2 regions of the Kitasatospora sp. NPDC053308 genome follow, and region 2 is predicted to be linked to the other one. Evidence: riboswitches for the same ligand, from Rfam matches in the RefSeq annotation. Region 2 holds a riboswitch; the other holds the start of a gene.
The links. Region 2 has a riboswitch for S-adenosylmethionine ahead of ACZ6Y7_RS18090 (IclR family transcriptional regulator). Riboswitches for the same ligand answer to the same signal wherever they lie in the genome.
Positions count from the first base shown of each region.

Region 1 (6,855 bases), on a different contig from region 2:
GTCCGACGCCTGCGCCTGCGCAGCGGGCGGAAGTCCCTGCGCTTCGCCGGGCTCCTTCGCTGCGTCCACCACGTCCTCGGCTCCGATCCTGTTCCGGCGGGGTACGGCCGCGACCGCCCCCTGTCGTCACGCTCCGTGCGTCTTGTCTGTTCTGTATTGTCCCGTGCGGCGGACGGGCGCGCCGCGCACCGCCCACCGCCCGTACCGGGATCAGCCCTGCTCGGCAGGGGCCTCCACGTCCTCGGCACCCGGCCGGGCCACCAGCTCGACCTGGTCCACGGCGTTGCACCAGCGGCACCGGACCGACTCGACGGTCTCGCTCAGCACCTCGGTCTCCTCGACCTTGGAATCACCGGCCAGGTCGAAGTGCAGGAACTCCGTCACCCGCGCGGTGCGGGTCACGTCGAACCGGGTCAGGTTGCCGCACAGGGTGCAGCGCCAGCGCGTCTCGGGGGTCAGGGCGGGGACGGTCATCGGGGGTCCTCTCGGGTGGTCCCTGCGTGGGCGAGGCGCTCCCCCCGGAGCCCCGGCGTCGGCGGCGGGAGGCGGGAATGCCCGGCCCAAGCCTATTGCCTGGGGCAACCATCACGACCACCGGTCAGCGGAATACCGGGGCTAGTCCACCTGCCGTAAACCGCCGTGTCACCTGCGGCGCCCCGAGGGATGCTTGGCCGCATGGCGCTCGCGGCCCCCGACCACACCGCCGAGCGGGGCGATCGGCCGCAGGCGCCCGCCCCGGTGGTCACCTACGGCCTCATCGCGGTCAACACCCTGGTCTTCCTGCTCGGCCCGGCCGCCGGGCTCAACCCGCTGTACGGCACCGGCCAGGCCCGGGTCTGCGCGGAGCAGCGGTACGAGCAGCGCTGGGGCGCCGTCCCGGCCGAGCTGCTGACCGGGCGGGCGCTGACCGCCGCACAGCTGGCCGAGGCCCCGGAGCCCGTCCCCGGCTGCCCGGCCGCCCCGACCCCGGGCAAGCACCCGGCGCTGTCCGCCCTCACTGGCCTCTTCCTGCACGCCGGCTGGCTGCACCTGCTGGGCAACCTGCTCTTCCTCCACGTCTTCGGCCCCACCGTGGAACGGCGTGTGGGGCGGGCCCGGTACGCCCTCTTCTACCTGGCCGTCGGCAGCCTGGCCGCGTACGGCTTCGCGCTCGCCGAGGCGCACTCGCCGGATTCCACCCGGGTGCTCATCGGAGCCTCCGGCGCGATCTCCGGCGTCCTGGGCGCCTACCTGCGCTTCCATCCGCGCGCCCGGGTGACCACGCTCGTCCCGCTGCTGTTCTTCCTGCCGCTGCGCTTCCCGGCCTGGCTGGTGCTGGGCCTCTGGTTCGCCCTGCAGTGGTGGTCGGTGCACGCGGCGGGCCCGGGGGTGGCCTACCTGGTCCACGTGATCGGCTTCTCGGCCGGTTTCCTGTACGCCTGCACGGTGGTCCGCCACCCCTCGAGACGACCGGGCTGACGCCCGATACGCTGGCGGCACCCCACGAAGGAGCCCGAACAGTGATCACCGCCATCGTCCTGATCAAGACCAGCGTCGACCGCATCCCGGAGATCGCCGAAGCCATCGCCGCCATCGAGGGCGTCAGCGAGGTGTACTCGGTGACCGGCGGCTACGACCTGGTGGCGATGGTCCGGGTGCGCCGTCACGACGACCTGGCGGAGGTCATCCCGGGCCGGCTCAACAAGGTCCCGGGCGTGGCCCACACCGAGACCCAGATCGCCTTCCGCACCTACTCCCAGCACGACCTGGAAGCCGCCTTCGCCCTCGGCCTGGACGAGTGACGACGAGCAGCGGGGCGGCTCAGCCCTCGCGGCGGCTCAGTCGGCGGCTCAGCCCTACCGTCGGCTGTCCGCGACGCAACGGCCGCCCTCGTTGCGGTAGTTCCACGCCGCGCCGTCCGTGACCAGCTCCCGGACGGCGGTCAGGAAGCGGTCGACGTGCTCGTCCGGCGTCCCGGCGCCGAAGCTCACCCGGATCGCGTTCAGGCTGCGCTCGCCCGGCAGCGACGGCTCCGGCGCGCCGCACTCGGACGGGGCGACGTCCTCGTCCCCGAGCAGGGTCCGCACCAGCGGGTGGGCACAGAACAGGCCGTCGCGCACCCCGATGCCGTACTCGGCGGACAGCGCGGCCGAGAAGTGCGAGCTGTTCCAGCCCCGGACGACGAAGGACAGCACGCCGACCCGGGCCGAGCCCTCCCCGAACAGGTTCAGCACCTTGACCTCCGGGATCCGCGCCAGCCCGGCGGTCAGCCGCTCGACCAGCTGCCGCTCCCGCGCCTCCAGCGCGTCGAAGCCGGCCTCCCGCAGCGCCCGGCAGGCCGAGGCGATCGCGTAGGCGCCGATGACGTTCGGCGAGCCGGCCTCGTGCCGGGCCGGGCCGGTCTGCCACTGCACGGCCACCGAGCCGTCGGCCTCCCGGGCCACCGTCCGGGTCGCCCCGCCGCCGGCCAGGTACGGCTCGGCCGCGTCCAGCCAGTCCGCCCGGCCGGCCAGCACCCCGGCGCCGAACGGCGCGTAGAGCTTGTGGCCGGAGAAGGCGATCCAGTCGACGCCGAGCTCGCGCACCGAGACCCGGTGGTGCGGGGCCAGCTGGGCGGCGTCCAGCACCACCCGGGCGCCGTGCCGGTGCGCCGTCCCGGTCAGCTCGGCGACCGGCCACAGCTCGCCGGTCACGTTGGAGGCGCCGGTGACGCAGAGCAGCTTCGGCCCCTCGGGCGCCCCGGCGAGCGCGGCGTCCAGGGCGGCCACCGCCTCGGCCCGCGAGCGCGGGGCCCGCAGGTAGGTGACGTCCAGTCCGGCGTGCGCCCAGGGCAGCAGCGAGGCGTGGTGCTCGGTCTCGAAGGCGAACACCCGGGTGCCGGCCGGGACGGCGGCGGCCAGCAGGTTGAGCGAGTCGGTGGTGGCGCGGGTGAAGACCACCTGGTCGCCCTCGCGCAGGTCGAGGAACTCGGCCACGGTGCGGCGGCTCTGCTCGAAGAGGTCGGTGGACAGCTGCGACAGGTACCCGGCGCCGCGGTGCACGCTGCCGTAGTACGGCGCGTACGCGGCGACGTCGTCCCACACCCGCTGCAGCGCCGGCGCGCTGGCCGCGTAGTCGAGCGCCGCGTAGCCGACCTTCTCCCCGCTGGCGAGCGGGACCTGGACGTCGGCGCCCAGCACGGCGAGCGGGGCGAGGACCTCGGTGGAGGCGGAGGTGGAGAGGGAGAGGGACATCGGGATGCACTCCTTCACGGGGTAGGGGACCCCGGGAGTGCAAGTCGTCGGGCGTCCGCGCTTGTCGCACGGACGGTTTGCCGTGGCGACCCGGTCCTCACCCAGGGCACCCCGCCACGGACGGAGGGTTGCCGGACAGCAAGCTGGGGCTTGTCGCTGCCACTCATGACCTGGCGATGACTCTAGGTCGCGTCCGCCGGGTGGTCAAACGACCATCCACCATCCGGACAGCTGCCACTCGCCCGCTCGCCCCGCCGGTGGCTCCCCGCTCTCGGCACCGGCGCGACCCTTCGACTCCAGGCAGCGCGGCCGACAGCCCGGGGGCCCGCACCGGCGCACCGGCACGGGCCCCCGACGACCGCGTCAGTTCCGGCTGGTGGCCTCCGACCAGCGCCGCAGCAGCTCCTGCGCGGCACCCGAGTCGATGGCCTCGGCGGCCCGCGCCATGCCCGCGGCGAGCTGCTCCGCCAGCGGTGCCTCGCCCAGGTCGAGCGCGACCAGCGCGGCCGCCGTGTTGAGCAGGACGGCGTCCCGGACCGGCCCGTGCTCCCCCGCCAGCAGCCGGCGCGCGACCTCGGCGTTGTACGCCGGGTCCCCGCCGCGCAGCGACTCGATGCCGACCAGCTCGATGCCGACGTCGCGCGGGTCGAAGGAGGTCTCGGTGACCACGCCGTCGCGCACCACCCACACCTGCGAGGTGGTGGTGATGGTCAGCTCGTCCAGCCCGTCGTCGCCGCGGAAGACCAGCGCCGTCGAGCCGCGCCGGGCGAGCACCCCGGCGATCAGCCCGGCCAGCCGGGTGTCGAAACAGCCGATCGCGTGGGAGGTGACCCTGGCCGGGTTGGTCAGCGGGCCGAGGATGTTGAACGCGGTCGGCACTCCGAGGTCGCGCCGGGCGGTGGCGGCGTGCCGCATCGAGGGGTGGAACTTCGCCGCGAAGCAGAAGGTGAGCCCGACCTCGTCGGCCACCTCGGCGACCCGCCGGGCGGAGAGGTCCAGCGCCACGCCGAGCTTCTCCAGCACGTCCGAGGAGCCGCTGGACGAGGAGGCGGCCCGGTTGCCGTGCTTGACCACCTTGGCGCCGGCCGCCGCGGCGACGATCGCCGACATCGTGGAGATGTTGACGGTCTTCGCCCGGTCGCCACCGGTGCCGACGATGTCCACCGCCGGGCCGGGGATGTCCAGCGGCTCGGCGTGCGCGTACATCGCGTCCACCAGACCGGTGACCTCGTCGACCGTCTCGCCCTTGGCCCGCAGCGCGACCATGAAGCCGGCCACCTGGACGGGGGACGCCTCGCCGCTCATGATCCGGTCCATCGCCCACGCGGTGGACGAGCGGTCGAGGTCCTCCCCCTTCAACAGCGCCGCAAGGAGGTCCGGCCAGGAGCGGACCACCTGCGCGGGGTCGCTACCGCCGTTCGCAGGGTTCACGTTCACCATGGCTGACTCCAGCTGTTGTCGGTTCCCCCGGGCTCCGGAGGACGTCCGTACGGATGGAGTCAGCCTATCGAGCGGCGCGGCCCCTACGGCCCCGTCTTCTCTGGATCTGAGACGCCCCTGCTCAACGGGCCGTCGGGCCCGCTCCGCTCAACGGGCCGTCGGGCCCGCTCCGCTCAACGGGCCGCCGGGGCCCGCTTCGCCAGCCGCGCCCGCAGCAGGGTGGCGACCGCCTCGGCCAGCGCCACCGGCTCCACCGGGTGGGAGATCGCCGCGTCGGCCCGGCTCCAGGCGGCGAGCCAGGAGTCCTGCGGCCGGCCGATCAGCACCAGCACCGGGGGGCAGCCGTAGATCTCGTCCTTCAACTGGCGCCCGAGCCCCAGTCCACCGGCCGGCACCGCCTCGCCGTCCAGCACGCAGAGGTCCACGCCGCCCTTCTCCAGTGCCTTGAGCACCGCGGGGGTGGTCGCGCACTCCAGGTAGGACAGCTCCGGAAGATCCTCGGCGGGCCGGCGGCCGAGCGCCGTCAGCACCTGCTCGCGGGTGTTGCGGTCGTCGCTGTAGACGAGGACGGTGAGCGTCTCATCGGTCGTGTACGCCATGGACCCTGCTCCCTCAAGTGTGATCCGGACCACGTTCGCCTGATCCGGATGCTACTCCCGATCACCCGCCGCCGAGCCCCCCTCGCGCACCTTCCTCCTCAAGCCGCCGCGCCCGGCGCTCACCCGGCCGGCGGAGGGCCCGTCACCCGGAGCCGCGCGGTCCACCCGTACGGCCGACCCGGGCGCCGCTCCCCTACCTCTCCCGGCTACTCCGACCGTGCAACGACGCGCCGGGCAACGGGGTCGCGGGCCGCTCCGAGGAACCGTCAGAAAAGGGACACGCCGCTGCTCAGCCCCCGTCCGGGCACCCCGCCGCCCCCCAAGCGGGCATACCGCACGCACCGGACACTCCGAGGGACACCCCCCGGCGTGAAGACGGAATAAGGGACCGACATAATGTCCGTCGTGGCGACAGCAACAGCAGTAGAAACCGGGCACGCGCACGGATCGGTCAACCGGCCGAACATGGTCAGCGTCGGAACGATCGTCTGGCTCAGTTCCGAGTTGATGTTCTTCGCGGCCCTCTTCGCGATGTACTTCACGCTCCGCTCCGTCAAGGGAGCCGAGTTCTGGACCGAGAAGGCCCACGCCCTCAACGTGCCCTTCTCCTCGGTCAACACCACGATCCTGGTGCTCTCCTCGCTCACCTGCCAGCTCGGTGTCTTCGCTGCCGAGCGCGGTGACGTGAAGAAGCTCCGGGCGTGGTTCATCCTCACGTTCGCAATGGGCGCGATCTTCATCGGCGGCCAGGTGTACGAGTACACCGACCTGGTCAAGGAGGACGGCCTGTCCCTGTCCTCCGACCCGTACGGCACGGTGTTCTACCTGACCACCGGCTTCCACGGCCTGCACGTGACGGGTGGTCTGATCGCCTTCCTGCTGGTCCTGGGACGGACGTACGCAGCCAAGCGCTTCACGCACGAGCAGGCCACCGCCGCGATCGTCGTGTCGTACTACTGGCACTTCGTCGACGTCGTGTGGATCGGCCTGTTCGCGACCATCTACCTGATCAAGTAACCAGCTGATCAGGTCGCTGGCCACCGGCTGCGGCCCCCGCCCTCACCGGCGACGGGCCGCTTCTGCCGGTGCCGACGCTCCCACCGACCGACCGCGCGCGCAGCCCTAGACAGGCCGCCTCGTGCCGGCCAGACCGGCCGCCGGGTGCACCCACCAGTCGACCAGATCCTGACACCGGGGTTATTCCGTGAAAAAGCTCTCCGCACGACGGCGCCACCCATTGGCGGCGCTGGTCGTCCTACTTCTCGCCCTGGCGGCAACCGGGGGGCTGTACGCCGCGTTCGCGCCCGCCGACAAGGCGCAGGCCGACGTCGCCGCGCAGTCGCTCGCGATCGATGAGGGCAAGAAGCTCTTCGCCGTCGGTTGCTCCTCCTGCCACGGCCTGAACGGCCAGGGCAGCAGTGACGGTCCGAGCCTGGTCGGCGTCGGCTCCGCCTCCGTCGACTTCCAGGTCGGCACCGGCCGCATGCCGGCCCAGCAGCCCGGCGCCCAGGTGCCGCGCAAGAAGAACATCTACTCGCAGGCCGAGATCGACCAGCTCGCCGCCTACGTCGCCTCCCTCGGTCCCGGCCCGGTGACCCCGAAGG
Region 1 covers NZ_JBVJJY010000006.1:422,713-429,567, reverse strand. The annotation lists gene ACZ6Y7_RS17395 (hypothetical protein) at 211-474, opposite strand; gene ACZ6Y7_RS17390 (rhomboid family intramembrane serine protease) at 676-1,458, shown strand; gene ACZ6Y7_RS17385 (Lrp/AsnC ligand binding domain-containing protein) at 1,500-1,781, shown strand; gene ACZ6Y7_RS17380 (aminotransferase class V-fold PLP-dependent enzyme) at 1,836-3,212, opposite strand; SAM riboswitch class IV at 3,265-3,383, opposite strand; gene trpD (anthranilate phosphoribosyltransferase) at 3,576-4,652, opposite strand; gene ACZ6Y7_RS17370 (response regulator) at 4,826-5,251, opposite strand; gene ctaE (aa3-type cytochrome oxidase subunit III) at 5,648-6,268, shown strand; gene qcrC (cytochrome bc1 complex diheme cytochrome c subunit) at 6,456-6,855, shown strand, end outside.
Region 1: another riboswitch for S-adenosylmethionine. It lies ahead of ACZ6Y7_RS17380 (aminotransferase class V-fold PLP-dependent enzyme); the one in region 2 lies ahead of ACZ6Y7_RS18090 (IclR family transcriptional regulator).

Region 2 (6,855 bases):
GGCATGAGCGCGTCCGGGGCATGAGCGCGCCGGAGGGCCGGTGCCGGGGTTCCCGGCACCGGCCCTCCATCGTCGTGTCCTCAGGCGCGGATCCTCGTGTGCCTCCTCCAGCGCGTCCTCAAGCGTGTCCTCAGGAGGCGAGGAGCCGCTGCTTCTGCGCCGCGAACTCCTCCTCGGTCAGCACGCCCTGGTCCTTCAGCTGCGCCAGCTTCTGCAACTGGGCGATCTTGTCGTCCATGCTCGGGGCCGGTGGTGCGGCCGGGGGCGGGGGCGGGGGCGGCGGCGCGGGTTCGGCCGCCATGTCCTGCTGGGCCCAGCGACCCGCCTGACGGCGGGAGACCCGGTTGGACACGGCGGTCGCCGTTCCGGCGACGACGGCGGTGCGCGCCATACCGCGCAGCAGTCCAGGCATGACCAGCTCTCCTCTCGACGGCTTCACCCGGTGGCGGACGGTGCGGCGCCGGAGTCGTCCGGCGTGCCCGCTCCGGCGTCGACGTCCAGGCCGTCCAGCGCGTCCAGCGATTGCAGCAGATCCGGCAGGGGGATCCGGCCGCTGGCGACCACCCGGGCGCCTCCCCGGCGCAGGGCGGTGGCGAACGGCGCGGCCCAGGTGTTCTCGTACACGAGCACCCCGGCGGAGTTCCCGGGCTCGATGACGCCGCCGGCCTCGCCCAGGTCCTCGGCGTCGAGCAGTCCGGAGCCGGCGCCCTCGAAGACGGCCAGGTCCAGCCGGCCGTCGCCGTCGAAGTCGGCCAGTTCCATCCCCGTGACGGTGCCGTCCGTGTCCTTGCGCACGAACGCGAAGTCCAGGATGCGGATCACACCCCGGTCCACCAGGTCGATCAGCAGCGGAAGCCCCTCCCCGGTCATCCGGTTGCCGGGGAACTCGACCACCAGGTAGTCGATGGGCCCGGTCTCGACGAGGTCGTCCTCGGCCATGGCGGTGCTCCTTCCGACGTGGGAGTCCGTCGCCCGGCCCACCGGCCCGGGCGTCGTCTCGACGCTAGGCGCGGCCGTCCGCCCGGGGATCACCTGCCCGGGGTGAGCCGACGGCCGGCTGCGGCCCCGGCGGTGCGGGTACCGGGGCGGCCCCGGAGGCGGGGGCGGGCTGCTCCGGGCGGCCCAACCCGGCGAGCCGAGGACGGCACGCGCGGCGTGAATGGTGGACAGCGGCGCCAAGGCCGCGTGTCGACCGTCGGGAGAGCCGTTGAACGGGCCGCTGGAACCCCCACCGCCGGAGCCGGCTCCGGACGGTCCGCGCGACGGGGCCACCGCCGGGGCGCGGCGCCCCTCCCTGGCCTCGCGGGTCGTCCGGAGCACCGCGTCGGCCGTGCTGATCACCTTGACCTGCATCCTGGTGCCGGTGTCGCTGCTCACCGTCTGGGTGCACGACATCGCGCTGGACACCGACCGGTACGTCTCCACGGTGGCTCCGCTGGCGACCGATCCCGCGATCCAGGACGCTGCGGTCGCCCGGATCACGCAGGCGGTGGACGTGAAGGTCGACGGCCCGGCCGTCGCCTCCGACCTGGCGGCCTGGCTGCAGTCCCAAGGGCTGCCGCCCAGGGCCGCCTCGGCGGTCAAGGCGCTCGGGCCCAAACTGGACGACGCGGTGGACCAGGTGGTCGGCCGGGCGGCGACCCGGGTCGTGCACAGCGACGCCTTCGTCACCGTGTGGACCCAGGCGAACCGCGCCGGTCACGCGGCCGTGGTGCACGCGCTCACCGGTGAGGGCCGCGGCGCGATCGGGGTCAGCGACGGCACCGTCACCCTGGACGTCGGGGCGGCCGTCGACCGGCTGAAGGACGAACTGGTGGCCGCCGGCCTGACCCCGGCCGAGAAGATCCCGGACGTGGACAAGCACCTGGTGCTGTTCCAGTCCGACAAACTGGCCAAGATCCGCGGCGGTGCCCACGCCCTGGACGTGGTCGGCAACTGGATGCCCGTCCTCACCGTGCTGCTCGGCGCCGCCGGCGTCCTGCTGGCCCGGCGCCGACGCCGGGCGCTGGTGACCTCCGCGCTCGGCGCGGCGGGCGGCTGCCTGGTGGTCGCGATCGCGCTGGTGATCGCCCGGCACTACTACCTCGACCACCTGCCCCCGGCCGTGCAGTCCCCGGCCGCGGCGGCGACGGTCTTCGACACGCTGCTGCGCTTCCTGCGGGTCAGCCTGCGCACCGCGATCGTCCTGGGCGTCGTGGTGGCCCTCGGTGCCTACCTCTCCGGCGCGGGACGGCTGCCGCGCGCCGTCCGCGGCCGGGCCGACCACGTCGCGGACTCGGTGGCGGGCTGGAGCGACGCGCACGGCGTGCGCACCGGCCGGGTCGGGACCTGGACCGACGCCCACCGGCGCGCGCTGGTGCTGGTGGCGCTGCTGATCATCGCCCTGGTGTTCGCCCTGTGGAACCACCCGACCGTGCTGACGGTCCTGCTGCTGGTCCTGGTCCTGCTCGCGGTGATCGCCGTCCTGGCGCTGCTCGCGGCCTCCGGGCGGGTCGGCACCGGCACCCCGCCGGCGGCCACGGCGGCCACGGAGCCCGCGCCGCCGGGCCCGCCCACGCCCCCCGGTGCGCCCGGCCCACCCGCGCCGCCCGGGTGAGCGCACCCCGGGGGGCCGTCCGGTCCCGCGCGGAGGGCCGGCCAGCCCACGACAGCTCCGCGGCCCGGTCTTACCGTGAAGTCAGGGCTTGCTTCCCGGCTCTGCCGCGAGCCGAGGCCGGTGGGCGCCGTCTCCCCGTCGTCGGGGGCGCCCCCTCCCGATCGCGGTCGGCGAAGCGGTCGTCACCGAAGGAGTCGATGTCATGACCAGCAGTGTGAGCAGCACCAGCCACGTTGCACCCGAGGGCGAACGCCGCCCCTTCGCGAGCGGCTGGACCATCTTCGCCGCCGTGATGCTGATCGCCGGCGGCATCATGGCGATCTTCCAGGGCATCTCGGCCATCACCAAGGACGACCTGATCGTCGTCACCCGCAACTACGTGTACCAGATGAACACCGCGGGGTGGGGATGGATCCACCTCATCCTCGGCATCGTCGTCGTCCTCGCGGGCGCGGCGCTCTTCAGCGGTGCCACCTGGGCCCGGGCGGTCGGCGTCGTCGTCGCCGCGCTGGGAATGATCGCCAACTTCCTGTGGCTGCCGTACTACCCGTTCTGGGCCATCGTCCTCATCGCGATCGACGCGTTCGTCATCTGGGCGCTGTGCGTCGGCACCACCAGGAAACCCGCTTGACCGCAACCGCGGGCCCCGCGCCCGCGACGCCGCCCCGTCGACCGGACCCAGCCGGTCGACGGGGCGGCGGCCGTTGACGGGCCCTCAGCCGGAGGGCGCGGCCGAGGGGAGGAGGCGCGGGGCGCCCGGTGGCGGGGTGCGCGCAGGCGTCGGCCATCGGGCACGGCGGCCGCGCGACGGCGGGACGGGTTTGGCGGGCGGGCCGGGGAATCTTGTATGGTTCCTGGCGAATCATCCAGAGGGGTGGAGGGACCGGCCCTACGAAGCCCCGGCAACTCCCCGGTCGACCCGGCGTCCGAAGTACGCGCCGTGCCGCCCGGGATCAGTGCCAACTCCGGCCTGTCGCCACTGTGGCGCGGGAAAGATGAGGAGACACGGTGCTCTCTGTGCTGTCCTTCGCCCGGGCGCTTCCCGCCCCGGCCCTTCCGCGTACCCGTCTCGTGCCCGGCGCAGGCGATCGGCCGACTTCCCCGGCCCGCCCCCGCTGACCACACCCCCACGGCTCCCCACCCGGAGCCTGCGCGAGCGCGGCCGTCCGCCGCTCGCGGATTCGAGACGGAGTACCCATCCATGCAGAACACGAGCGGCGTCGGCGTGCTCGACAAGATCACCTCGATCCTCGGCACCCTGGAGGCCGGCCCGGCCACGCTGGGCGGACTCGTCGCCGCCACCGGCCTGGCGCGGCCCACCGCGCACCGGCTCGCGGTCGCGCTCGAACACCACCGGCTGGTCAGCCGGGACCTGCAGGGCCGGTTCGTCCTCGGCCCCCGGATCGGCGAGCTCTCGGCGGCCGCCGGGGAGGACCGGCTGCTGGCCGCGGCCGGCTCGGTCCTCGCCCACCTGCGGGACGTCACCGGCGAGAGCGCCCAGCTGTACCGCCGTCAGGGCGAGATCCGGATCTGCGTGGCCGCCGCCGAGCGGCTCTCCGGGCTGCGCGACACCGTCCCGGTGGGGATCACGCTGCCCATGAAGGTCGGGTCCGCCGCCCAGGTGCTGCTGGCCTGGGAGGAGCCCGAGCGGCTGCACCGCGGCCTGCAGGGCGCGCGCTTCACGGCCACCGCGCTGAGCGGCGTACGGCGCCGGGGCTGGGCCCAGTCGATCGGCGAGCGCGAGCTCGGGGTGGCCTCCGTCTCGGCTCCGGTGCGCGGGCCGTCCAACCGGGTGGTGGCCGCCGTCTCGGTCTCCGGCCCGATCGAACGGCTCACCCGCCACCCCGGCGCCCAGCTCTCCCAGGCCGTGATCGAGGCGGCGAACCGGCTCACCGAGGCGCTGCGGAACCCGTGACCGGCCGGGTCCGCCCGCCCCTGCGCGCCGTACGGCTCAGGGCCCTGGTCCGCGGCAGCGGGAGGCGCGGGGGAACCGGCCGGGAACCGGCCGGGGACTGGGCGTCGGGGTGCCGACCGACACCCCGCACGGCGCCGACCCGGCCGCCGGGACGGACCGCGCGGCGCCGACCTCGATCTGAGCGGTGTTCGGCAGCACGAAGGAGGGCGGTCCGGCGGGGGCCGGCGTGCCGGCCCCCGGAGGCGCCATCGTCGCCTCGCGCCCGGCTCGGGCCGACCGCGTCCTGGTCCGAACGCCTCCGGCGCGGGGCCCCGTCCGCCTCCCGCCCGGGTCCGTTCGTCCGCCGTCCGGCCGCCCCCCGCCCTCGGGACCACGCCCGCCGCCAGGGCCGCGGTCCGCTTGTGAGGCCCGCGTGAAGGTGGCGGGTGGGGCCGGTGATCGGCCGTTGATCGGGCGTAGACGGCGAGCCTGGAGCATCGGGAGCCGGAGGGAACCGGTTCGCGGGCCACAGCCTGATCACCGGGTCCCGTGCGACCGGACCACGGGCCGCGCGGGTGCCCAGTGCTGCGGCCGTCGGACCGGACCTCCGGTGAGTGTCCGAACCACGGAAGGGCAGACGAGGCATGGACAGCGGGCAGTCGGTGCAAGCGGTGAGGACGGCGGCGGGCTTCGGCGAGCTGCTGCGGGTACGGCGTGAGCGGATCGGGCTGACCCAGCAGTGCCTGGCCGACCACGCGACCCTCAGCGTGCGGGCGATCCGGGACATGGAGAGCGGCCGGGTGCGCCGCCCCCGCAACGAGACCGTCCGGCTGCTGGCGGACGCGTTGCGGCTGGAGGGCCGCAGCCGAGCGGACTTCGAGGAGGCCGCCCGCCGCCACCCGCTCGCCGGCGAGCCGGTGATGCCCCCGGCCCCGGCCGCCCCGCCGGTGCCGCGCGGGGCGATGGTCGGCCGGGAGATGGAGACCGACGTGCTGGCCGACGCCTTCGCGGTGCACGGGGACCGGCTGGTGGCACTCGTCGGGCTCGGCGGGGTGGGCAAGACCAGGCTCGCCCTGGAGGTGGCCCACCGGCTGCACCAGGGCGCCCGCTGGCCGGTCCGCTGGGTCGACTGCGGCGGCGGCCCGCACCCCTGGCGCGGCCTGCCGGCCGACGTCGTCCGGGACATCGGCGAGCGGCCCGCCCTGCTGGTGCTGGACGGCGCCGACGGCGGGGTGGACGCCGGGCAGCTCGACGGACTGTTCCACCACTGCCCCGGCCTGCGGGTGCTGATCACCGCCCGGGAAGCCCGGCCGCTGCCCGGCTGCCAGGTCATCCCGCTCGCTCCGCTCCCCGTACCGGCCCCCGAACTCGACGCCCGACCCGAGGCGTTGGCCCAGGTCGGCGCCGTGCGGCTGCTGCTCTCGCACCTGTGCCGGCTGCGCCCCGGCTACGCCCTGGAACGCTCCGAGGCGCCGGCCGTCGCCGAGCTCTGCCGCCACCTGGACGGCCTGCCGGGCGCCCTGGAGCGTGCGGCGGGCTGGGCGCTGGTGCAGTCCACCGGCCAGCTGCTGGCCCGGCTGGCGGCCTCCCCGTTCACGCTGGCGGCGCCGCCGCTGGTGTACGGCGCGCGCGGAGACGTCCGGGACGAGGTGGAGCCCGCCATCCGAAGACTGACGGAGCGTCAACGCGCGCTGCTGGACGTCCTGGTGGACGAGCCGGGGGACTGGTCCGGGGAGGACGCGGTGGCCCGCAGCGGCTGGGCGCCGCAGACCTGCCTGGCGACCGTGCACGAGCTGCTGTCGCGCGGGCTGATCCGCAGCGTGCCCGCGCGGGACGGCGTGCGCTTCACCGTGCTCAACCTCTGCCGCCGCCTCGTCCGGGAGGAGCCGGGGCTGCGGCTCGCCCCGACCGGGGACGTCCCGCTGCTGGCCGTCGCGGGCTGAGCGGCGGCCCCGCCGCCTCCGGGGTGTCGCCAGGGGGCCGGCCGCCGTGCGGCAGCGCCGGTGCCGTGGGCGGCCGCCGATTCTGCCGCAAGGTGCCGCAGGACCTGCCGCTTGCCCGGGCCGGGCGTTCCTAACGTTCTCGGTGGGGCCGGGCCGTCGCGGAACACGCGCCGGAACTCCGGACCGCCGGCCGGGGCGTCGGCGGAATTCCATCGCCGATCTCTACCGATGAGGGCTGAGTTGTGGAGCACGCAAACGCCGAACACGGCGGGCTGGACGTCGTCGTGACGACGACGGCCTCGGATTCGCACACCTGGAACCTGGTGTTCCTGCAGCTCCTGCTGGAGGAAATGGGCCACCGGGTGACCAATCTGGGCGCCTGCGTCCCGGACGCCCTGCTGCTCGCCGAATGCCGCCGGATC
Region 2 covers NZ_JBVJJY010000007.1:116,534-123,388, reverse strand. The annotation lists gene ACZ6Y7_RS18115 (DUF7144 family membrane protein) at 1-7, shown strand, start outside; gene ACZ6Y7_RS18110 (SHOCT domain-containing protein) at 131-412, opposite strand; gene ACZ6Y7_RS18105 (DUF6325 family protein) at 436-939, opposite strand; gene ACZ6Y7_RS18100 (hypothetical protein) at 1,331-2,596, shown strand; gene ACZ6Y7_RS18095 (DUF7144 family membrane protein) at 2,799-3,227, shown strand; SAM riboswitch class I at 3,456-3,598, shown strand; gene ACZ6Y7_RS18090 (IclR family transcriptional regulator) at 3,798-4,511, shown strand; gene ACZ6Y7_RS18085 (helix-turn-helix domain-containing protein) at 5,135-6,433, shown strand; gene ACZ6Y7_RS18080 (cobalamin B12-binding domain-containing protein) at 6,676-6,855, shown strand, end outside.